One region of the Tatumella citrea genome, then DNA from elsewhere that is predicted to be linked to it. Evidence: predicted binding sites of a transcription regulator. Region 1 holds the regulator's gene; each other region holds the start of a gene.
The links. The regulator PurR, encoded in region 1, represses purine synthesis genes. The targets are predictions, from matches to a motif close to CANGCAAACGTTTGCNTG.
Positions count from the first base shown of each region.

Region 2: purE (5-(carboxyamino)imidazole ribonucleotide mutase) is a predicted target of PurR. The motif match lies at 3,117-3,134, and genes of this name have one in related genera.
Region 3: rbsD (D-ribose pyranase) is a predicted target of PurR. The motif match lies at 2,598-2,615, and genes of this name have one in related genera.

Region 1 covers NZ_CP015579.1:1,835,209-1,840,285, forward strand. The annotation lists gene punC (purine nucleoside transporter PunC) at 135-1,304, opposite strand; gene punR (DNA-binding transcriptional activator PunR) at 1,409-2,311, shown strand; gene purR (HTH-type transcriptional repressor PurR) at 2,321-3,346, opposite strand; gene cydH (cytochrome bd-I oxidase subunit CydH) at 3,622-3,711, shown strand; gene A7K98_RS08775 (C40 family peptidase) at 3,987-4,787, opposite strand.
Region 2 covers NZ_CP015579.1:1,177,398-1,182,474, forward strand. The annotation lists gene A7K98_RS05615 (co-chaperone YbbN) at 1-435, opposite strand, end outside; gene A7K98_RS05620 (SDR family oxidoreductase) at 510-1,298, opposite strand; gene purK (5-(carboxyamino)imidazole ribonucleotide synthase) at 1,458-2,522, opposite strand; gene purE (5-(carboxyamino)imidazole ribonucleotide mutase) at 2,519-3,028, opposite strand; gene lpxH (UDP-2,3-diacylglucosamine diphosphatase) at 3,164-3,880, opposite strand; gene ppiB (peptidylprolyl isomerase B) at 3,880-4,374, opposite strand; gene cysS (cysteine--tRNA ligase) at 4,584-5,077, shown strand, end outside.
Region 3 covers NZ_CP015579.1:4,311,475-4,316,551, forward strand. The annotation lists gene rbsC (ribose ABC transporter permease) at 1-652, opposite strand, end outside; gene rbsA (ribose ABC transporter ATP-binding protein RbsA) at 654-2,159, opposite strand; gene rbsD (D-ribose pyranase) at 2,167-2,586, opposite strand; gene kup (low affinity potassium transporter Kup) at 2,940-4,808, opposite strand.

The DNA.
Region 1 (5,077 bases):
ATACGTGGTGACTTATAATAAAAAATTTGTCACCAGAGTGATTATATGCCTGACAATCTGAATGTTCAATGACTGATGGTTAGGTCGCTAATTGTGCAGATATAATTAACCCGCCGGTTTAACAGCGGGTGAAATTACTGACAGGAATGTTTGCGATGCTGGAGACAAAAACCGGCGAGAGCGAGCAGAACTGTTATTCCCATCGCGGTCGCAGTTGTCAGTAGTGGCTGGGACAGGTGATAAGACACCAGTAAGCTGAATACGAAGCATAACCCCAGCTGCAATGCATTCTGCAGAGCTGCGGCTTTGCCACTGGCAGCCGGAAACATCCGGAGCGCTGCAGAGACCACAATTGGATAAATAGCCCCGTTAGCCATCGCCATGCCACAGAAGGGCAGTAATAAACTAAATAATCCGGGCTGCCCCAGGAAACTCACCACAACAACGCCACCAATACTCAACGTATAAAGCACTAATAACCAGGGCAGCAGTTGACGACCACTAAATTTGTTCAGCAGAGCACGACAGCCAAAGCCGCCAGCAAGGAACGTCAAAGTTTGCGGAATATAGCTCAGTCCGATATCTCCGGCAGAAAGCCCCAGGCCGGAAAGAATAAAGGGAGAACCGGTCAGCCAGGCAAAGAAACTTGCGGAACAGGCAGAATAGATCAGTACATTACCGCTGTACTGGCGCTCAGACAGTAACTGCAAAAATCCCGGGGGAACGGTGCTCGCTGACAGGGGAACTTGTGGTGGTCTGGCCGGTAAACCCAGGGTAGCCACAATTAATCCGCAGGTGAGTGCAGCAAGTACCAAAAATATTGAATGCCAGTGGAAATGAGCCAGCAACCATGAACCCAGCAACGGAGCTAGCGCCGGAGACAGAGCAACCATTGGCATAATCGTGGCGAAAATCTTCTGGCTACGCGAAGCCGGATAGTAATCCAGCACCAGAGACTGCCAGCTGACTGCGGCGGCACAGACTCCGGCGGCCTGAATAAATCTCAGAGCCAGCAGTGCGTGTGGCGTGGTTACCCACAACATCGCCAGACAGCTGATGGCAAATATCGCCAGACCACTGACCAGCACTGGTTTTCTGCCAATCTTATCCGACAACGGTCCCCAGAACAGTTGTGCGCAGGCAAAGCCAGCCAGGAACAGGCTAAGACTGGCGCTGATGACTCCTGCGTCAGTATTCAGATCCTGTTTCATCGCTTCAAAAGCGGGCAGATACATGTCTGTAGCCAGGAATCCCAGCATACTCAGTAGTGACAGATAAACTAAAAAAATGACCGGATGACGCATTGCTCCTCCCTGTGAAAATGTGCGCAAAGAGTTTAAAAGGGTGCACCGGGAGTTGTGAACCGTTAATATTTGCAATCAACTGTGAAAAAAATTGAAAGGTCGCTATGTGGTCAGAATATGCACTGGAAGTCGTGGATGCAGTGGCAAGAAATGGCAGCTTTAGTGCAGCAGCCAGGGAGTTGCACCGGGTGCCATCTGCGATCAGTTATACCGTCCGACAACAGGAGGAGTGGCTGGCAGTTGAGTTATTCGAACGACAACACCGCGATGTGATACTGACGGCCGCAGGTGAACATTTTGTTCGTGAAGGTCGGGGGATTATCAAAAAAATGCAGGAAACCCGACGTCAGTGCCAACAACTGGCAAATGGCTGGCGCGGTGAACTGAGTATTGCGGTGGACTGTATTGTAAAACGTTCCAGGATGCAGCAACTGACCATCGATTTTTATCGCCACTTTCCCGATGTAGAGCTGCATATTCGCGAAGAGGTGTTTAACGGTGTCTGGGACGCACTGGCCGCAGGACGCGTTGATATGGCGATTGGTGCGACCCAGGCAATCCCGGTCGCCGGACGTTTCGCTTTCCAGGATATGGGGCGTCTGAACTGGCGGTGTATTGTCAGTGCTGATCATCCACTGGCAGCTGAAACCCATCCGGGAGAGGAGCAGCTTCGGGCATGGCCATCACTGGTGCTGGAAGATACCTCCAGGGAACTGCCACGAAGGATGACCTGGACACTGGATAATCAACGGCGAATGACTGTGCCGGACTGGCAAACCGGTCTGGATTGCGTTCGGGCAGGATTATGCGTGGCAATGGTGCCAGGGCATCTGGCACGGCCGTTACTAGAGAGCGAAAAAGTAAAAGAACTAAAACTGCCGGCGCCGTTTCCGGAAAGTCCCTGCTGTGTAAGCTGGGCAGAACAGCGTATTTCTCCGGCATTGCGATGGTTACTTGATTACCTGGGGGACACTGCCACCCTGAACCATGAATGGCTCAGGGAGTGAACCGGGGACTTACCGGCGATAGTCACGGAACGGACCGTCGCCGACCGAACGACGTTCAATCAGGGTCGGATGGATTTCAAGGGTTTGCGGATCTTCACGTTTATTCACTATACGATCCAGTAACATCTCCAGCGCTTTTTCGCCTAACTCACTCTTTGGCTGGTGAACTGTAGTCAGTGCCGGGGTGAAATAACGCGAGTTGCGCACGTTATCATAACCAATAATAGAAATATCCTGGGGAACGCGCAGTCCCTGTTCATCGGCGGCGCAAATGGCTCCCATGGCCATAATATCCCCGCCACAAAAAACGGCTGTCGGGAGTTGCGGTTGCGCAAGTATTTTCTGCATCGCCTGATAACCGGACTCTGGTTCGAAATTCCCCTGAACAGTCCACTCCTCACGATGTGAGATTCCAGCCTCTTCCAGAGCTTTCAGAAAGCCTGCCAACCGGCCACCACCGGTGTTTCTTTCCATTTGTCCCGGAATACAACCAATATCACGATGACCGCGCTCAATCAGGTAGCGACCGGCCATATATCCACCATGAAAAGCGTTATCCAGCACGGTGTCGGTAAAGTCACCCTGTGAAACTCCCCAGTCCAGCACGACCATCGGGATATTGCGGTTTTCTTCCAGCATATCCAGCAACTCCTGCGGATATTCGGCACACATCACCAGTAATCCATCAACACGTTTGCGCGCCATCATGGCTAAATATGCGCGTTGCTTTTGCAAATCGTTATGAGCATTACCCAGAATCAGTGTGTAGCCATGGTCAAAACATTTTTTTTCGATAGCTTCAATGATTTCAGCAAAGTAAGGCGCTTCGAGTGTTGTCGAGAGTAAGCCCAGCGTCTTGGTGTTATTGACCTTAAGGCTTCTGGCGACTGCACTGGGGGAGTAGTGCAACTCGTTTATTGCTTCCCAGACCGCTTTCCGTGTGTTTTCCGCAACAAAACGGGTCTGATTAATGACATGGGACACGGTGGTGGTTGAAACACCGGCGCGTTTTGCCACGTCTTTAATAGTTGCCATTCAGTGAGTACTCCTGGTTTAAAAAAATAAGATATTGATTTTTTATAGGTTAATCGTTTGCGTCAGCTCAGCGTTTCACTGTCTCGTCATTAAAATGAACCCGAAGGCCAGAGGAGAGTCCTGCGAAGAAAGCCGGATATAAAACCAGCAGCTGAGGAGGTTGCGCAACAAAGACCGGCAATTCTAACAAGGCTGCTGCAATAAAACGAGATTTTTGCGCAGCAGTATGGGAATATAACTATTACCCCACAATTAGTGTGCCTAAAGGAGTTCTGATGGATACCGATCTTAAGCTTGCACTGACCACTACAGTTGTAGCGTTGCTGATGATTATGGCCTTCAGTTTTACCGCCATCCTGCATTAATGTTAGCCTGCTGGCCCGACTGACCGCGCCCGGTCAGCCATATGCTGTTATCAAAACCGGTACCGGATACTTCCCGCGCCGGTTTTTGCTTTTAAGCTACAAAAAATGCAATTAACGGATACGTGTGAGGACCAGGAGAGATTTACGATTTTTTGGGTAAGCCAGCAGAATAAGGGCAGTGGCATGACAGATATCTGTCAGCATAAAAAAACTGCACCTTAGTTCGCAGGATAACCAGCGTTTGGGGTGCAGTCTGTACCGAGCAGGATGACTAATTAACGGACGGTACTCGGGGTTACCATGCGGCGCGCGCCAATGTAGTGACGTTGCCAGTATTCATTGCTCAGAGCCGTAATCTGGATGTCTTTACCGGTACGTGGTGACTGAATAAATTTGCCATCACCCAGATAAACGCCTACATGGTCTGCAGCGCCATGGCGGTGGATACGGAAGAATACCAGATCACCTTTTTCCAGCTCATCACGTTTTACCGGTGCAGCATCACGCAGATGGTACATTTCGTTGGCGGTACGGGGTATTTTGAAATTTACCAGGTCTTTGTAGGCATAATAAACCAGACCACTGCAGTCAAATCCGGATTTTGGAGAAGTTCCTCCCCACTGATAAGGCTTCCCTAACTGATCCATCAGTTTCACCATCGCTGTTGCACGCGCTTTCTGATAACGCAGACGGTGCTGTTTGCTCATCCGGATAGCGGCCAGTGTGGCAGAAGGGTGGCGTGTCGTCTTTTTAGCTGCGGGGCGATGACGACCATATTTTTTAGTTTCCGGCGTGTGATTCTTTGCCAGATGACGGGATTCTTTAGCCGTACGACTGTTTTTAACTTTACGCTGACTGGTGAAGTGTTTAACCCGGTGAATCAGGGGCTGGCGGGCTTTATGTCGGGTACTGGTCGTCTTAATAGGCCTTCGTTTACGGCGGGCATCTTCTTCAGTCACTGCTTTACGGGTGGTTTTATGAAAAGTGGCATTAACCGCAGTTCGAGGCGAAGCCTCTGCGACATTGAAAAAAAGCTGTGCTAAAGCCAAAATAAAAAGCGTGATCAGTAGACGCATAGTTGTCAGGTTACAGGTTAAATGTCCTGAAAAAATACGGACAAAATAAAAAAATAACATCTGACCTTTCAGTCAGCCCCAAAATCATTCTAATCCAGAAATTTATGAAATGTTAAGGTCTTTTTTCCGGAATCTGTTACGAGAAGTTTTTTGACGTAAAATTGAGCGTAAACAGTTAATTAAGTCACATTTTACTGATGAAGTTTCAGGCGACTGTTTTTTTCATCCCGCAGTTGTTACTGGTTTAACGCTAAATGCCATATAACTGAACTTTTATGTAGCAGATGAAA
Region 2 (5,077 bases), 660 kb from region 1:
GCTAATCTGCCAGGCATCTTTCAGCAGCGGCAGAGCTTCCAGTGGTTTCTCTTCATCCAGCAATGCCAAAGCCTGCTGAACTTTGATCTCGTCTTCACGTGGTAACACTTTTTCCAGCAGTGCGCGAATAGCCTCTTCCGGCTGTGGTCCCTGGAAGCCATCGACCGGCTGTCCGTCTTTAAACAGATACACTGTCGGGATAGCCCGTAAACCGAACTGTGATGCCACCATTTGCTGTTCATCGCAGTCCAGCATAGCCAGCAGGAATTGCCCGCGATACTCTGTAGCCAGTTTTTCCAGAACCGGCGTCAGTTCCTGGCAGTGTTGACTTCGTGCTGACCAGAAATAGAACAGCACCGGAACCTGCATAGACTGTTCGAGTACCTGCTGCAGGTTGGATTCATTAACATCAATAATCGGGGCTTGCGGTGACATAAGCTGTGTTCCTTGGTCTGAAAATTTAACCGTTATCTGTCAGATATGGGGACATGCTGCCTGAGTTCAAGCGGCTATTTTTCTGGTGATGAATGACTGCTTAAAATTCGATCCAGAAGTATACCCGGTAGCAGCCGTCGGGCCACAGACATTACATGAGCGACCACTGTGACAGGATAGCGTTGACGTGGGTGGCGACTTTCCAGAGCGTGACGCAGTTTTGGCAAAATTGCCTGAGGTGGCAGCGTAAAACGGGCTGCAATCCCGGGATTGGTCACCGGACGATCGGATTCACCCTGTACGACATTGTCGGTAAATTCTGTTGAAACAGGACCTGGCTCAATCAGGCTGACACGGACCTTGCTGTGTTGCAGTTCCATTCGCAGAGCATCTGACCAGGCTTCCAGGGCATATTTACTGGCCGCATAGGCGCCACGCCCCGGGGTGGAAATCAGCCCCATCACGGAACTGGTATTCACTATTCTGGCATTTCCACTGGCCTGTAAACAAGGAAGCAACAGCATGGTCAGTTGGTGAACGGCGAAAAAGTTGGCAGAAAATTGTTGTTCAAGCTGGTGGCGCGAGAGGGTATGTAACGGACCATAAACCCCGAAACCGGCATTATTAAACAGTGCATAGAGTTTACCATCGCACAATTCTGCGACCTGACCGGCGGCTGTTTCCACGCTTTGTGGGTCATCCAGGTTGAGTAAAACACCGGTGTATCCGAGTTGCTCCATCCGGCTAACATCTTCCGGTTTGCGACAGGCAGCAAGAACCCGGTAACCACGCATCAACAGGTCACGGGCAGCAACCGCACCGATACCACTGGAACATCCGGTGATTAAGATATTTTTTTGCATAAATTCACACGTTACTGGCGGAAGAGGAGCGTAAAACGCGTTTCAGGTATGCCGGAGTATTACACAGAAAGTAGCGACAGCACCAATGGCTGGCCGGGAATTAACGGTAAAAACAGAGAGGCTGCACAGGAATGCCGGAGTTTCCTGTGCAGAGAGGAATTACAGCTTATCGCTGGCCCAGTCGATAGCTGCGGCATATTCTTCCGGCAGCTGTGAGACCAGGGCTCGAAGATTATCTTTAAGTCGGAGTTTGTCACTGTCAGTCAGATTAAGGTGACCCAATTTACGGCCAGGACGCACTTCTTTTTCGTACCAGTGCAGGTGAACCAGAGGCTGTTCCAGCCATTGCAGATTCAGAGCACAGCCAATGATATTCACCATTACAGAAGGAGCAAAAACCACTGGTTTGGGCAGCGCTAAACCAAGAATGGCTCGCAGATGCAGTTCAAACTGGCTGACAGAGGCACCATTTTGTGTCCAGTGGCCACTGTTATGTACTCTTGGCGCCAGCTCGTTAATCAGTAATCCCTGTGGAGTGACAAAACACTCCATGGCGATCACACCGACATAATCCAGTTCCTGCATGATGGCAGAGAGCATGCTTTCCGCCTGACGCTGTTGGTCAGCATCTGGTTCAGGCAGTGCCACGCTGGTCAGCAAAATACCGTTATGATGCAGATTATGAGTCAGTGGATAAAATACGGTAGTACCGTCACGACCACGAGCACCGACCAGAGAAACTTCACCTGAGAAATTGATGCCCTGCTCGACAATACACTCACCGTAGCACTCTTCCGGCAAGGTCAGGCAGTCAGGCTGGCGCAGGCGCCACTGACCACGGCCATCGTAGCCACCAGTGCGCCGTTTAACGATTGCCAGCTCGCCCAGTCGTGCATAAACTTCCGGCCATTCGCTGGCATCGCTCAATAGTTGCCACGGTGCAGTGGCCAGTCCCAGCTGATCCAGCAATTGTTTCTGAGTCAGGCGATCCGCCAGACGTGGAAAAATATCGCGGTTAACGAACGCCGGGTGGCTTGCCAGTTCGCGGGTCAGCGCAGTTTCCGGCCAGCGTTCAATTTCCGCGGTGATCACACTCTGGCGAATCGGCAGCGCTTCCGGTTCAGCATCGGTGCCAACCGGATAAACGGCTATCCCCAGCGGTTCTCCGGCCTGGCGCAACATCCGGCCAAGCTGTCCGTTACCGAGTACGCAAACTGACTTCATGCTTCCTCCCGTGGGTCCGGGTTTTCCAGAACCGCATCGCTCTGTGCTGTCCGCCAGGCGCTCAGACGGCTTGCCAGTGCAGGATCGTTAACTGCCAGAATCTGGGCGGCCAGTAGTGCTGCGTTCGCCGCACCTGCTTTACCGATAGCCAGTGTTCCAACCGGGATGCCGCGTGGCATCTGCACAATCGAGTAAAGGCTGTCGACACCGCTCAGCGCGGCACTTTGCACCGGAACACCCAGAACCGGAACTAAAGTTTTTGCCGCCAGCATACCTGGCAGGTGAGCTGCTCCTCCGGCACCGGCGATAATCACATGAAAGCCCTGTTGTTGGGCATTTTCAGCAAAACTAAACAGTTTGTCCGGGGTGCGGTGGGCAGAAACCACTTCCACATGATGAGCAAGATTCAGTTCGTTAAGGATTTCTGCAGCATACTGCATCGTAGCCCAGTCACTTTTAGAACCCATAATAATAGCGATACGGGCCGGGGCAGTATTCGACGACATGCGGTCAACTCCTGTGAGCAGTTAAAGAACCTGTGCGGTACAGGTTATACACATTGAGAAGGGCGTGAGAATAGCATGAGACAGCGCTGAGGAAAACGGTTGCGTCACTACACAACCGGACATTTCACCTGAAATTTACCACGGGAAAGCGTGAAGAGTGACGCCATTTTCATCAACAATGATCACCGATCCCTGTTGATGCCATGCACCGAGTACTGCACGTTGCGCCGGCTGTTGACTGACAGTCAGGTTGTGGATTTCCGGACGATGAGTATGTCCGTGAATCAGCAATGTGGCATGGTGGCGTTGCATTGCCTCTACTACCGCCTGTGGATTCACATCCATTATTTCCATGCTTTTTGACTGGTTAGCCTTGCTACTGTCATTCCGCATTCTGGAGGCAATTTTCTGACGGACAAACAACGGTAGCATCAGGAAGACACGCTGTAGCCAGGGTTGGTGGACTTTTTTGCGAAAGCGCTGGTAACCCTCGTCGTCAGTACACAGGGTGTCGCCATGCATAATCAGCACCCTCCGGCCATACAGTTCCAGCAACTGTTCTTCCGGCAGTAACTGCATCCCGCAGCGTTTAGCATAAGTACGGCCCAGCAGGAAATCGCGGTTACCGTGTATAAAAAATACCGGAACACTTAACGATGCCAGGGCTTCGGCGACCTGCTGATGCAACGGGTTTGGGTCATCGTCACCAATCCAGCTTTCAAACAGGTCACCGAGAATATACAGCGCTTCACACTCTGTGGCTTCGCGTTGTAAAAAACGCAGAAAACCGGCAGTGATTGCCGGTTCTTCCTGACACAGATGTAAATCTGCTATAAAAAGCGTTCGCGGCATTACTCGCTGACGGTCACTTTCTGGATAACAACGTCATCTTTTGGAACGTCCTGGTGCATACCACTGCGGCCGGTAGAAACGGCTTTGATTTTCTCAACCACGTCCATACCTTCAACCACTTCAGCAAATACGCAGTAACCCCAGCCCTGCAGGCTTTCGTCACGGAAGTTCAGGAAGTCATTGTCTGCAACGTTGATAAAAAACTGTGCAGTGGCAGAGTGTGGCGCAGAAGTACGAGCCATTGCCAGGGTGCCACGGGTGTTTTTCAGACCGTTGTTAGCTTCGTTACGGATTTCTTCTTTGGTAGATTTCTGTTTCATACCAGGTTCGAAACCACCGCCCTGGATCATAAAGCCGTTAATAACGCGATGGAAAATAGTGTTGTCGTAAAAACCTTCGCGGCAGTACTCCAGGAAGTTTTTCACGGTAGTAGGTGCTTTATCGTCAAATGTTTTAATAACGATATCACCAAAATTAGTCTGGAAAGTGACCATAATTTCATCCTGTCATGGTTATTGTCGGTATTTAACTCTTCCTGATTACAGGGAAGGGCAATCGCAGAGGCTCCTTATATCATAAATTTTATGCTTACGGCAGTATGGCGAAAACTGATGATGCCGGATGGCTTGCATTACGTCGCAGTCGCGTGAAAAATACGGCACAATAACCAGAGTTATCGCACACGTTTAAACGGAATAGTTAAATGCTAAAAATTTATAACACTCAGAGCAGACAAAAAGAGGAATTCAAACCTATTCATGCCGGCAAGGTGGGCATGTACGTGTGCGGTATTACCGTTTATGACCTGTGTCATATTGGACATGGCAGAACTTTTGTCGCTTTTGACGTTGTTTCACGCTATTTGCGTTACCTGGGTTACCAGCTGAAATATGTCAGAAATATCACCGATATTGATGACAAAATCATTAAACGTGCCAATGAAAATGGTGAAACCATTGAGGTTCTCACCAACCGGATGATCGGCGAGATGCACAGCGATTTTGATGCGCTGGGGATTCTGCCGCCAGATGTGGAACCGCGTGCTACCCGACACATCAGTGAAATTATTGAACTGGTAGAAAAACTGCTGCAGCGTGGTCATGCTTATGTGGCTGACAACGGTGACGTGATGTTTGATGTACTAAGTGACAGCCACTATGGTGAACTCTCCCGTCAGGATCTGGAGCAGTTGCAGGC
Region 3 (5,077 bases), 2.0 Mb from region 1:
GGTTAACGCTGATCCCGGAAAGACGGGTTGCCGCTTCGTTACCACCCAGCGCATAGATATAGCGGCCCAGCCGTGTGTGATGCAGCATGTACCACGCAGCAAGAAAGATGATGGCCATCAGCCAGACCGGGGTAGGAACACCCAGCGGGCGGCCAATCCCAAACCAGCCAAACAGATCTGAGTTATCGCTAAAACCAGTACTGATCGGGCTACCGTTGGTGTACACCATAGTGACCCCACGTAGCAGCAACATCATGACCAGGGTGGCAATAAAGGCCTGAACCTTACCTTTAGCTACAATGACACCGGTAATCCCGCCAATAAATCCTCCCAGTACCAGTGACGCAGCAATAGCCAGCAGCGCATTCACTTCCATGCCCACCAGCGATGCCCCCACCGCACCAGTCAATGCCAGCAGAGAACCGACAGAGAGATCAATTCCTGAGGTCAGAATCACCAGCGTCATACCCACTGCCATAATGGCGTTAACCGAGGTCTGTTGCAGAATATTAAACAGGTTAGCCAGGGTGAAAAAGTTATGGCTCATACAGGAAACAATGACAATCAGCACCAACAGTGCAATCAGTGATTTTTGTTCCAGCAACCAGGCCTTACTGAACAGACGACGTGAAGGGATTGTTTGCGTATTCATATTATTCCAGCTCCGCGCTGTGTTGTTTGCCTACTGCCGCCGCCATCAGAATCTCCTGCGAGGCTTGTTCGATCGGGAAATCACCACTCAGTCGTCCTTCATGCATCACCAGTATCCGGTCACTCATCCCCAGAACCTCTGGCATTTCAGAAGACACCAGGATGATGCTCATCCCGTCTTCTTTAAACTGATTGATCAGCTGATAAATCTCTTTCTTTGCGCCAACGTCCACTCCCCGGGTAGGTTCATCCAGGATAAGCACCTTCGGCCGGGTCATCAGTCCACGGGCAATAGCAATTTTCTGCTGATTTCCCCCGGAGAGCAGCCCCACGTTCTGATCCATCGAGGGAGTTCTGACGTTGAATAGCTTAATAAAGTCACTCACCGCCAGTTGTTCTTCGGCATGTTTCAGACGACCGCCCGGATGACTGAAATACTTAAGGGCTGTCAGCGACATGTTCTCTTTTACTGTCATACCCAGCACCAGACCATCGCGTTTACGGTCCTCTGAGATGTAGACAATACCGTTAAGAAGCCCCTCTTCAGGCGAACGGGCTATTACCGGTTTGCCTTCCAGGGTGACTGTGCCGGCTGAGCGCGGCAACGCGCCGTAAAGTACCTTCATTAGTTCTGTGCGCCCGGCACCCATCAGCCCCGAGACACCAAGAATTTCACCTTTCCGCAGAGTAAAGCTGACATCCTCTACCCCGGAACCGCTGAGATGACTGACCTCCATCAGGACATCACCAGGCGATTTATCCAGCCTAGGATATTGTTCTTCAAGTTTGCGGCCGACCATCATTTCAATCAGCGAATCTTCACTCAGCGTGTTAACCGGCCGCTCGGCAATAAACTGACCATCGCGGAAAATCGTCACGTCATCGCAGATCTCAAAAATTTCTTTCATCCGGTGGGAGATATAAACAATTCCGCAGCCCTGAGCTTTCAACTCATTAATGACACGGAATAAAGAAGCGGTTTCGGTATCTGTCAGTGCATCGGTGGGTTCATCCATCACTATTACTTTGGATTCAAAACTGATCACTTTAGCAATCTCAACCATCTGTTGATCGCCAATGGATAACTCCTCCACTCGCTTATGGCTGCTGAAGCGCAAATTCAGGCGTTTCATTAATTCATCGGCCTGTTGGTACATCTGTTTCCACTGAATGCGACCGAAACGGTTCACAAACTCTCGTCCCAGAAAAATATTTTCTGCCACAGTCAGTTGAGGAATCAGATTGAGTTCCTGATGGATAATGCCAATCCCGGCAGCCTGGGAAGCACGCGGACTGTCGAAAATTGTCTCTTTTCCCAGCCATTCAAAGCTGCCGGCATCCCGGGCATAAATGCCGGTCAGCACTTTCATCATGGTCGATTTGCCGGCGCCATTTTCACCCACCAAAGCCATCACCCGGCCCGGATAGACCGAAATAGCAGCCCCGGACAGAGCTTTAACTCCCGGGAAAGATTTCTCAATGCCTTTAAGTTGCAGTAAAGGTTGCATAACACCCTCAGAAGGTCACGCCAGCATTAAGGATAATATTCGCATACGGTGAGCACTCCCCACTGCGAACAACAGCCTGACTGTGTTGTGTTTTCTCTTTGAACTGTTGATGACTGACGTAACTGATATCGATGATATTGCCCTGCTGCTGCTGTAGCGATTGAAGCAGGGCAAGCAGGTCACTGTGCAGATGTGGGTTATGCTGCAAAATCTCTTCAGCCAGAACGACACTCTCTACCTGCAACTCATCAGTCACCGTTTTAACTACCTGTAAAAAGCCGGGGATCCCAGAAGTCAGTGCGAGATCAATACGCTGCGGACCTTGCGGAACAGGTAAACCAGCATCACTGATGGTCAGGCTGTCGGTATGCCCTAAACGCGAAATCACTGACGAAATATCAGAATTCAGTAAGCTACCTTTTTTCATTTTTCACTCTCCAGCGAAACGTTTCGCTGAATGAAGTTTAGGTAACCACAGGGGGAAAACAATCGACAGACAGCGAATATGTGATCGCTCTCCAAAGATTTCGCTGCGTCGCAGCCCGTCGTGAAATCCTGCCTGAGAGAAGAGTGGCAGCAGCAGGCAATAAGGTGTCAGTGCAGTCGCGGAAAACGCACAAGCCCTGTAAGAACAAGCGATGAAGGCAGGTATCCCGGGAATCACTATGCTGGCTGTAGAGAGGGGGCGGCAATATACGGAAGAAGGGTGACTACAAAATCAGGAAAGTGGTTTGCTAATAACTGACAGGAGCGGTCTGGTGAAGACCGCTCCTCTGATGGTTAAAACTCTACCTGAGTCCCCAGTTCAATCACCCTGTTAGGCGGGATTTCAAACTGATCCGGGGCACGCAGAGCATTTCGTTGCAATGCCAGGAATAACTTGCCACGCAGTTGCAGATACCATGGCCGTTTCCCAAGAATCAGCGACTCTCTCGACATAAAGAACGAGGTATCCATCATCCGGCAATTCAGCCCTTCCAGCCCACAACGGTGGAAGATTTCCTCAACATTCGGTGTTTCGCGCCAGCCATAACTGGCAACCACACGCCAGAAGGTCGGAGATAACTGTTCGATGGTGACACGCCGTACGTTGTGAACATAAGGTGCATCTTCAGTACGCAGAGTCAGTAATACCACCCGCTCATGCAGTACTTTGTTGTGCTTCAGATTATGCAGCATGGCAAACGGAATGACATTAAGCACTCTGGACATAAAGACCGCGGTACCAGGCACTCTGACCGGCGGATTTTTCTCCAGAGAGGCAATCATCGCCTCCAGGGAATTTCCGTGTTCATGCATACGCCGAAGTACCCTGAATCGCTCGCTTTTCCAGGTCGTCATAATGATAAACATCACCAGTGCCAGGCATAGTGGCAGCCAGCCACCGGAGAATATCTTGACCAGGTTGGCACTAAACAACGGTACATCAATACACATCAGGACGATAAAAATCAGCAGGACCGGGAAGATATTCCAGCGCCAGTTTTTACGGGCCACAGTACAGGAAAGAATGGTGGTCAGGATCATCGTACCCGTCACTGCAATACCATATGCTGCCGCAAGGTTGCTTGAGTGACGGAAACTGATAATAACCAGTAGAACCGCTATATAGAGCAGCCAGTTAATGACCGGCACATAAATCTGCCCGGATTCCATTTCAGAGGTATGGATGATACGCATTGGCGGCAAATATCCTAACCGTACCGCCTGGCGGGTCAGAGAAAACACTCCGGAAATAACCGCCTGAGAAGCGATAACAGTAGCCAGGGTAGCCAGCAGTAACATCGGAATCAGAGCCCAGTCAGGGGCAAGCAAGAAGAACGGGTTTTTTATAGCCTCAGGATGTGAGAGCAGCAATGCTCCCTGACCAAAATAGTTAATCACCAGTGAGGGAAGAACCGCTCCAAACCAGGCAATACGAATCGGCAGTTTACCGAAATGCCCCATATCGGCATACAGCGCCTCAACCCCGGTAATAGATAACACCACCGCGCCAAGGGCGAAGAATGAAACACTCTTATAATGGAGGAAAAACTCGACGGCATACCAGGGATTGAGCGCCCGCAGTACCACCGGATTGTGAATAATACTGTTCGCTCCGAGAATTGCCAGTACGATAAACCATAACAACATGACAGGGGCAAACATCTTACCCACCAGCCCGGTTCCATGTTTCTGGATAAGGAACAGTAAGGTTAATACCGCAATCGACAACGGAACAATATAAGTGTCGAGCGACGGCGCAGCAATTTCCAGCCCTTCAATCGCTGACATAACAGATATCGCAGGGGTAATGACAACTTCACCATAGAAGAAACTCCCCCCGACCAGCCCCATAATCAGCAGAACCGCTGTTACCCTGGCGCCGGTATTTCTGCCCGCCAAAGACATCAGGGTCAGAATCCCCCCTTCTCCGGCGTTATCAGCCCGCATCACGTAGCAGATATATTTTAACGATACGACAAGGATCAATAACCAGAAAATTAATGACAGAAAGCCAAATACTGACTGCTGCTCAATGCCAAAGCCAAATTGTCCTGAAAGACACTCACGCAATGTATACAGTGGGCTGGTACCAATATCACCATACACTACCCCGATAGCTGCTAGCGTCAATGCGCCGGTCGATTGTTTGTTATTTGAGCTCATATCATTTTGTCTTTTTTTAACCTATCCCGTAAACAGGTGCGTAACTGCTTGCCAAAGTGGCACAGTATGCACTTATTCATCTGAAAACCCACCCGGTTATTATAAAATGTCACCGAAAACCGATACTGCACAAGCCGGTGAACCATACTCAGTTCAAGAAATCTTACTATGAACGTTTACCCTAACCCCTTACGACTGGCATTGTACTGTTTAAGGAAAATCGCTTCCCGGCAGCAAACCCGGCGACTCTTACAAGGACTTCATAACTA